Regions from separate parts of the Leclercia sp. G3L genome, predicted to be linked through region 2. Evidence: predicted binding sites of a transcription regulator. Region 2 holds the regulator's gene; each other region holds the start of a gene.

Region 1 (3,134 bases), 1.4 Mb from region 2:
ACCTGCTTGGGGAAGGCTTTGAAGTAGCACTGCCGCGCATCATTGATACCCTGATCGGCTGCGCCATTGCCTGGGCTGCGGTGAGCTTTATCTGGCCGGACTGGCGGTTCCGTAATCTGCCGCGGGTACTGGATCAGGCGATGAATGCCAACTGCCGGTATCTGGACGCCATTCTCGAGCAGTATCACCAGGGCCGCGATAACCGCCTGGCGTATCGCATAGCCCGACGTGACGCCTATAATCGCGATGCAGAACTGGCTTCGGTGGTCTCGAATATGTCCACCGAACCGCGGGCGACAGCGGAAACGCGGGAAGTCGCGTTCCGTCTGTTGTGCCTGAATCATACCTTTACCAGCTACATTTCGGCGCTGGGCGCGCATCGCGAGCGGCTGACCAGTCCAGCCATCCTGGCCCTGCTTGATGACGCCGTTTGCTACGTGGATGATGCGCTTCATCAACGTCCGGCGGATGAACCTCGTGTTCAGCAGGCCCTGACCGAACTGGCGCAACGCATTTCGCATATTGAACCGGGTGCCGAGAGCAAAGCGCCGCTGGTGCTGCAGCAAATCGGTCTGCTTATCGCGTTGCTACCAGAAATATGTCGTTTACAGCAGCACGTTAATCAACTGCCGGAGTGAGTGCTGTTATCCACCGGCAGCCTTTTGTACCACTCCACCAGCTCCCGGCGCCTTGTCTCCGGGAGCGCAGCTTCATGCAATCCGACGATCGCCCCTTCCAGTGCGAACAGCACTTTGTAGCTCAGGTGCCTGTTAAGCTCTCTGATCTTCAGCCAGCACTGCTCGGCCCCGAGGGCGCGTAACGCCTCTTCGTTGGCGATGCCCGCCTCGTTCAGCAGGATCTCAAGCTGAAAGGTGAGATTGGGTAAATCTTTCAACCTGTCGCGCTTGTACCGTTCCCGGCGTTCCCGCCGCGCGGCCTCAAGCGCAAATGAGGAGAGCTGCAGGAGCTTATCCCGATCCTGCCAGAGCGCCTCATCGACGCGATAATAATTTAACAATACTGCGCGCCCCCGCTTCACCAGCGTTAAGTATGAGGAGGCATTTTTGACGCAATACTGGGCGCTCTCTTCGCAGGCGCGCAGGTATAGCTCCCCGTCTGACACCATCGCAAAGACCGCGTCATCCACCGCCAGTGTGTATCCACCAAACAGGGCACGATGCTCAACATCACCGAGAGGAGAAAGATATTTTGTTGATTGATAGATCCGTTCGTAAGATAACTTTTTCATGATATTTCCCTTGTAAATCATGGAGTAAAATTAAAGTTGTTTGTTAACGGATCCGTTAGCCAAAAAATAGGTAACTTACGATCGAACGGCAAGATGATTTTTCAATCCGCCTGAATAACAAACCAAATTTGCGAGGCGCTTTCAGAAAATGAGGTTGATCTTTAGACGCACAGGGGTTACTGTATATCCATACAGTAACTACAGGGCTGGATTGATTATGTACTCTTCAGGCTATGCAAACCGTTCAACAACTTTCTCTTCTTCCGCTGGCAAAAGTGCACGGAGTTCCGCTGCGTATATGTCCACCGGGTTGATTAGTGAAGTGCTTTACCGTGAAGACCAGCCCATGATGACGCAGCTGTTATTGCTGCCCCTGTTACAGCAGCTGGGTCAACAGTCTCGCTGGCAGCTGTGGCTAACGCCGCAACAGAAGTTGAGCCGGGAATGGGTGCAGTCCGCAGGCTTACCGCTGACTAAAGTGATGCAGGTTAGCCAGATGGATCCCTGCCATACTGTAGAATCGATGGTGAGAGCACTGCGTACCGGGAATTACAGCGTGGTGATTGGCTGGTTTACGGAAGAATTAACCGAAACGGAGCAACATCGTCTGGCTGAAGCGGCCGAAGAAGGTAATGCACTCGGCTTTATTATGCGTCCCGTTCGGATGAATGCTCTGGGCAACGGACACCTTTCTGGGCTAAAAATTCACTCGAATTTGTATCACTAAGTAAAAATAAGAGTTTTCCTGGAATTTATTTTGCAGGCTCTGTACGCCATTGGTTCCCTTTCTAAAAGCCGCGACAAGTCTTGTCTGCCGCGGCTTCCTCCAGTTTAGCACGCCCAAATCTTCGCCATAAATGTTAAATATTGTGTATACAAAACTTTTTTTTCATATGCCTGACGGAGTTCACACTTGTAAGTTTTCAGGTACGTTGTAGACTTTACATCGCCAGGGGTGCTCGGCCTAAACCGAAGATATCGGTAGCTTTACTCTTTGTCCCCGCCCCCCGGTGAAGGATTTAACCGTGACTCTCATTGAGATTCTCATGGCGATTTTTGGATGATAACGAGGCGCAAAAAATGAAAAAGACAGCTATCGCGATTGCAGTGGCACTGGCAGGTTTCGCTACCGTAGCGCAGGCCGCTCCAAAAGATAATACCTGGTACGCTGGTGGTAAACTGGGCTGGTCTCAGTTCCACGACACCGGCTGGTATAACGACGGTCTGAACAACGACGGTCCAACTCACGAAAGCCAGCTGGGCGCAGGCGCGTTCGGTGGTTATCAGGTTAACCCGTACGTTGGTTTCGAAATGGGTTACGACTGGCTGGGCCGTATGCCTTACAAAGGCGACAACACTAACGGCGCATTCAAAGCTCAGGGCGTTCAGCTGACTGCTAAACTGGGTTACCCAGTAAATGACGCTGTAGACATCTACACCCGTCTGGGCGGCATGGTATGGCGTGCAGACTCCAGCAACAGCATCGCTGGCGACGACCATGACACTGGCGTATCTCCAGTATTCGCAGGTGGCGTTGAGTGGGCTATGACCCGTGACGTTGCTACCCGTCTGGAATACCAGTGGGTTAACAACATCGGCGACGGCAACACCGTTGGTGTTCGTCCAGACAACGGCATGCTGAGCGTAGGTGTTTCCTACCGTTTCGGCCAGCAGGAAGAAGCAGCGCCAATCGTTGCTCCAGCTCCAGCACCAGCTCCAGAAGTACAGACCAAGCACTTCACTCTGAAGTCTGACGTTCTGTTCAACTTCAACAAAGCAACCCTGAAACCAGAAGGTCAGCAGGCACTGGATCAGCTGTACACCCAGCTGAGCAACCTGGATCCTAAAGACGGTTCCGTTGTGGTTCTGGGCTTCACCGACCGTA
Region 2 (3,134 bases):
CCGTCAGCGCCCCGAAACAGAGTTGCAGCAGCAGCGAGCGCAGCATGATGTCGCGATTGAGGGCCAGCAGTTTGCGGATGTTGCCCCGCCAGCTCGCTTTCAGCAGCGCCAGCGAAATACCGCGCAGGGCCAGCACCCGCCAGACCATCCATAAGCCGATCAGCAGGGTGGCGTACTCTGCGATAGCGGTCGCCAGCGCAGCCCCCTGCACGTTCATCTGCAGGCCCATCACCAGCCAAAGATCCAGCACGATGTTGAGCAGGTTCCCCACTACCAGCAGGATCACCGGCGCCCGGGCATACTGCACCCCCAGCAGCCAGCCGAGCAGCACCAGGTTAGCCAGCGATGCCGGGGCGCTGAGCCAGCGGATCTCCAGGAAGCGCCTCGCCTGATGAAGAACGGCCTCGCTGCCGCCAACGATATGCAGCGCCAGATCGATGAGCGGTGTGCGCAACAGCACAATCAACAGACCGGCACCGAGGGCCAGGATCAGCGGCTGCACCAGCGCGCGGGCCAGACGCAACGGATCCTTCGCGCCATAGGCCTGGGCAGTAAGCCCGGTGGTACTCATGCGCAAAAAGAGCAGCAGCATAAACAGGAAGCTGGTTGCCGTCGCGCCGATGGCGACACCGCCCAGATAGACGGGCGAATCGAGATGACCAATGACAGCCGTATCCACCAGCCCGAGAAGAGGGACGCTGATATTGGAGACGATCATGGGAAGTGCAAGACGCCACAACGCCTTGTCTGAAGCAGTCAGGAGAGACATGAAAATGTTCGCCGGAGGCAGGAAAAGCAGACTGCGACAGGGTCGCAGTCTGTCAGAAAGGCGTTATAACCACTCACCGTTGCGGATGACGCCAACCGCAAGACCTTCGATGGAGAAGTTATTTTCACGCAGGTCGACAACAATCGGGGAAAACTCGCTGTTTTCCGGCAGCAGCTGCACGGTGTTGCCCTGCTTTTTCAGTCGCTTAACGGTGACTTCATCATCGATACGCGCCACAACCACCTGACCGTTACGCACGTCCTGCGTTTTGTGTACTGCCAGCAGATCGCCATCCAGAATACCGATGTCTTTCATCGACATGCCGCTTACGCGGAGCAGAAAGTCTGCGCTCGGTTTAAACATGCCCGGATCGACCTGATAGTGGCCTTCAATGTGCTGCTGCGCCAGCAGCGGTTCCCCGGCGGCGACGCGGCCGACGAGCGGAAGGCCCTCTTCGGCTTCAACCAGCAGGCGAATACCGCGAGACGCTCCGGAGACAATCTCAAGCACACCCTTACGCGCCAGTGCCTTAAGGTGCTCTTCGGCGGCATTTGGAGAACGGAAGCCCAGACGCTGCGCGATTTCTGCACGCGTCGGCGGCATACCCGTCTGGCCGATATGATCCCGAATGAGATCAAACACCTCTTGCTGCCTGGTCGTTAACGCTTTCATTCCGCCCCCTGGGTGTATATACAGTTATGCTGTGAGTATATACAGCTAAAGGTGATTTTGGAACCACAAACCGCATAAAAAACCAGAGACTTGTTCGGTTTCTGAAGGCTTATCGTAAATGTCCCCAAAGCAGCGTGACCCAGGTAAACAACGCAACGATAATCGCCATCAACACCGCGGCAGAACCCATATCTTTTGCCCGGCCCGAGAGCTCGTGAAAGTCAGTGCCGATACGGTCGACCACCGCCTCGATCGCACTGTTCAAAATTTCGACTATCATCACCAACATCACCGAGCCAATCAGTAATACGCGAGTGATGGGATCAACATCCAGCCAGCAGGCAATAATAATCGCCGCGACGACAGCAACCCCCTCCTGGCGAAATGCGGCTTCATTGATCCAGGCAGCACGGATGCCTTTCCATGAATAGCCGGCAGCTTTAATGATTCGGGTTAACCCAGTGGTATTATTGGCCATTAAAAGAAACCTTTCTTCGAAAATAGCGTCAGAAACGGTGGTTTAAGCGCCTGGCGCAGCCACCGGAAGTATGACGGGTAACAACAGAAATTTTGCGCGCTTTCTGTTATCCTTGCGCCGCAATTGCATTTTTAACCAGAGGCTTTACATCGTTTATGTCTGGCTGGCCACGAATTTACTACAAATTACTTAATTTACCATTAAGCGTCCTGGTAAAAAGCAAGTCTATTCCGGCGGTTCCCACGCTGGAGTTGGGACTCGATACCTCGCGTCCTATTATGTACGTTTTGCCTTATAACTCGAAGGCCGACTTGCTGACGCTGCGCGCCCAATGCCTGGCGCACGATCTTCCCGATCCGCTGGAGCCGCTGGAGATCGACGGCACTCAGCTGCCGCGCTACATCTTTATCCACGGTGGCCCTCGCGTGTTCACCTGGTACACGCCGAAAGAAGAGTCGATCAAGCTGTTCCATGACTACCTCGACCTGCACCGCAGCAACCCGCTGCTGGACGTGCAGATGGTGCCCGTATCGGTCATGTTTGGCCGTCGTCCGGGGCGTGATAAAGGCGAAGAGAATCCGCCGTTGCGCATGCTTAACGGGGTGCAGAAATTTTTCGCCGTCAACTGGCTCGGCCGCGACAGCTTTGTCCGTTTCTCGCCGTCAGTCTCACTGCGCCGCATGGCCGATGAGCACGGTACGGATAAGACCATCGCCCAGAAGCTGGCCCGCGTGGCGCGCATGCACTTTGCCCGTCAGCGTCTGGCCGCGGTAGGCCCGCGCCTGCCCGCACGTCAGGATCTGTTTAACAAGCTGCTGGCCTCGAAAGCGATCGCCCGCGCCGTCGAAGACGAAGCGCGCAGCAAAAAAATCTCCCACGAGAAGGCGCAGCAAAACGCCATCGCCCTGATGGAAGAGATTGCGGCCAACTTCTCCTACGAGATGATCCGCCTTAGCGACCGTATCCTGAGCTTTACATGGAACCGTCTCTATCAGGGGATCAACGTGCACAACGCCGAGCGTGTGCGCCAGCTGGCCCACGACGGCCATGAGATTGTTTATGTGCCCTGCCACCGCAGCCACATGGACTACCTGCTGCTCTCGTATGTGCTCTATCACCAGGGGCTGGTGCCGCCGCACATCGCTGCGGGTATCAACCTCAACTTCTGGCCGGCTGGCCCGATCTTCCGCCGTCTGGGTGCGTTCTTCATTCGCC
Region 3 (3,134 bases), on a different replicon from region 2:
AAAACAGAGCCTGTCCATTTTAAATGGTGGAATCCAGCAAATTAAATACAGCCATTATCAAACGAGTTGAGGATTGAAGCATGTATTGCAGGAGTATGGATTTAATTGCCCATTAAGCCACGCGCCTTTAAAGACATAGACCTAATGAGCGTTTTGTATTATAAATCTCACGCAAATCTATGTTATTTATTTGGCTGAACTATTTCCCAGTATCTTTCATAAACACTGAACTGGCATTTAGATATGTCATCTGAAGAGGATCTTGTTCGTGTAACAAATGCTTCTATTGTATCTTCTGATTGTTTAGATAGTTTATCACCTGGTTGTTTGTGAAGAATCATTAGTAATGTTTCAGTAGCTTTCTTTCTCATCTCCACTGGATCAGTTAAACCACCAGCATCTATGCACATGTTTGAAGTAACTGCGTCGTACCCTAAATAAGGTATTGGGTCCCTTTTTATATTCTGCTTATCGCTGGCATGAACAGAAAATACCAATGAAATTATTCCTGCCAATACAATGTTTTTAATTTTCATATGTTTCTCCATTACTATCATCAAGTTCAAAACATAATTTTTATATCACAAATCTTTCTAAGCAATAAACAGCTAATTCCTGTTGTGAAGCATCATTTTTCATCCCGGCGTACAAATGACACCGGGAACAGAATCCGTCAGGAATTTTCAAGGCATAGATAAATTGTTATCACACCAATATTGATGCAGGCCTGCAATCCATACTTTCGAGACTGCCGACAGCGTCTGCGCCAGATCACGCATACATTCAGGTGTGAATAACCGGACTGGCTCCCCCATACCGTCACTCGCAGTGATGATGTGCTCCAGGATGTTCCCGTGACATAAATTGTGCCGAACCCTCACGATTTCCGCATAGGGTAGTTTCGGGGCGCCGTCCGCAATCTTGGTCAGCAGATCCTGCTCGTCGGGAAAGGCCAGCAGTGTCACCGGCATACCGGCCTGGTGAGCCCTTCTTAGCAGAGCATTACTGAGTGTGGCCATATCGCTTAAGTCCACCAGCGGTGTTGGTGCCTGCGGTTGTGCCTGCGACGCCTTCAGCTTCATCGTCACCCTCAGTGAGGTCTCAATCCCGTTCAGGAAAGTCGTACAGGCGGCTAGCCACAACTCACCGTGAATGGCCCGGGTAGCCTGGTCAAAGAACCAGTCAATCGCAGCTGTCGTTCGGTACGCCCTGTATGCCTCCAGTTCCCGTAACTGTGCCAGGTACTTCTCGCACGCCTCTGCGTCTACCGGATCGTTATCGTCGGTATCGATAGCCATAGGGAATTCCTGTTGTCATGTTCGTGAATGAAAATCCGCTGAACCATATCATACCGTTACATAAATTACGGCTTAGTGCCGGGATATCTTTCCCGAATGCTGAGCCATTGAAATTTGATCTTTTCTCTTTATCTGGTGATACTGGTTAAATATCCAGTATTGAATCCGAGTGTGCTCATGTCTGTATTCCCTGAACGTTTTGCATCCCCTCCTCGTGATACAACCCCTTTTTTCAGTGACCTACTGAGTTGCGGGGTGATGAGTCCGTGCGCCGGACACGAAGACAATGAGCTGAATTTACATGATTTTGTGGTTCGTAATCGCCCCGCGACTTTCTTTGTCAGGGCCTCAGGTCTCAGCATGGTAGACGCCGGAATAAACGACGGCGCCATACTGGTTGTGGATCGGTCACTGACTGCGGAGCACGGCTCAATCGTCGTTGCGCTGGTTGACGGCGAGTTTACCGTGAAGATTTTGCAGACCTTCCCGAAACTGATGTTGATGCCCTCCAACCCCGCCTTCAAGCCGATACCTGTTAACCCGGACACTCTTGAAATCTGGGGCGTTGTCACCTTTGCGTTGAATCAGTTTCCTCATGTACATGCACGTTGATATCAATGGAGCCTACGCGGCATTTGAATGCGCCATGGACCCCAAACTTGCCAAATCCCCGCTCATCATCGCGAGCAACAACGATGCCACCATTATCGCCATGAACAGGCTCGCCAAAAATACAGGGCTCAAACGCGGGATGCCTATCTTCAAATGCCGGGATCTGATTGAGCAGCATCATATTGCGGTACGGAGCTCCAACTTTACGTTGTACGAAGATTATTCCAACCGGTTTCATGAAACGCTGGAGGGGTTTGCCGAGGATACCGATCGTTACAGCGTGGATGAAAGCTTCATGCTACTGAAAAACATGGACAAAATAGTAGATTTTGAAGAGTACGGATGCCTGATCAGACGAACGCTGCTACACAATCTTTCGCTCACCTGCGGGATTGGAGTATCGACCACGAAAACGCTCGCAAAATTATGCACCTACGCCAGTAAGCGATGGGCAGCAACTGGTGGTGTGGTCGTCCTTACAGACCCATTCCGAATTAAAAAACTGCTGAGTCTCATCAGTACCCGGGAAATCTGGGGCATTGGCCGCAAAATCAGTGAGCGGCTGGCTGCGTACGGGATCATCACGGCCTGCGACTTTTATGACAGCGATGTGCGGTTTTTACGAAAGGCATTCGGTGTTGAAATGGAACGTACCTGGCGGGAGCTGCATGGCGAGTCCTGTTTCCGGTTGCATGAATCCCCTCCTGTCAGACAACAAATTATCGTCTCGCGGAGCTTTGGCCAGCGCCTTAATACATTCAGCAAGATGCATGAGGCAGTGTCATTCTTTACCGGCCGTGCCGCTGAACAGCTTCGAAACGATGGCTCCTGGACTCGCCAAATCACCGTGTTTATCCAGAGCAGCCCGTTTGCCAGAGCTGAAACCCGGTACAGCAGCTGCGGTATTGAGCCGCTTACTGCGACGCAGGACACCCGCGACCTGGTCAGTGCGGCAGGCGCCATACTGACCCGAATCTACAAACCCGGCATAGATTATGCGAAGGCGGGCGTGATGCTTTCGTCAATGACCGATGGCACTGAGCAGCTATCCCTGTTCGATGAACGTCCCGCCAGGCGAGGCAGTGAAGCACTGATGAAGGTGATGGATCGGTTTAACAAAGAGCATCGAGGCTCTCTGTTTCTGGCTTGCGAAGGGATTCATCAGGATTTCCGGGGGAAGCAGGCCATGCTGTCCCCACGGTATACCACTCGCTGGAATGAGTT

The links. Region 2 encodes LexA, which represses DNA repair genes until DNA is damaged. Its sites were predicted from a motif close to TNCTGTATGTACATACAGNA; they were not measured.
Region 1: a site for LexA is predicted at 1,427-1,446, ahead of sulA (SOS-induced cell division inhibitor SulA). Genes of this name have one in related genera too.
Region 3: a site for LexA is predicted at 1,438-1,457, ahead of umuD (translesion error-prone DNA polymerase V autoproteolytic subunit). Genes of this name have one in related genera too.

What each region holds. Positions count from the first base shown of each region.
Region 1 covers NZ_CP088265.1:4,329,546-4,332,679, forward strand. The annotation lists gene yccS (YccS family putative transporter) at 1-638, shown strand, start outside; gene LRS40_RS22335 (TfoX/Sxy family DNA transformation protein) at 623-1,249, opposite strand; gene sulA (SOS-induced cell division inhibitor SulA) at 1,467-1,976, shown strand; gene ompA (porin OmpA) at 2,330-3,134, shown strand, end outside.
Region 2 covers NZ_CP088265.1:881,421-884,554, forward strand. The annotation lists gene dinF (MATE family efflux transporter DinF) at 1-769, opposite strand, end outside; gene lexA (transcriptional repressor LexA) at 833-1,441, opposite strand; gene LRS40_RS05605 (diacylglycerol kinase) at 1,551-1,919, opposite strand; gene plsB (glycerol-3-phosphate 1-O-acyltransferase PlsB) at 2,075-3,134, shown strand, end outside.
Region 3 covers NZ_CP088263.1:12,291-15,424, reverse strand. The annotation lists gene LRS40_RS00075 (hypothetical protein) at 183-536, opposite strand; gene LRS40_RS00070 (hypothetical protein) at 684-1,298, opposite strand; gene umuD (translesion error-prone DNA polymerase V autoproteolytic subunit) at 1,476-1,910, shown strand; gene LRS40_RS00060 (Y-family DNA polymerase) at 1,894-3,134, shown strand, end outside.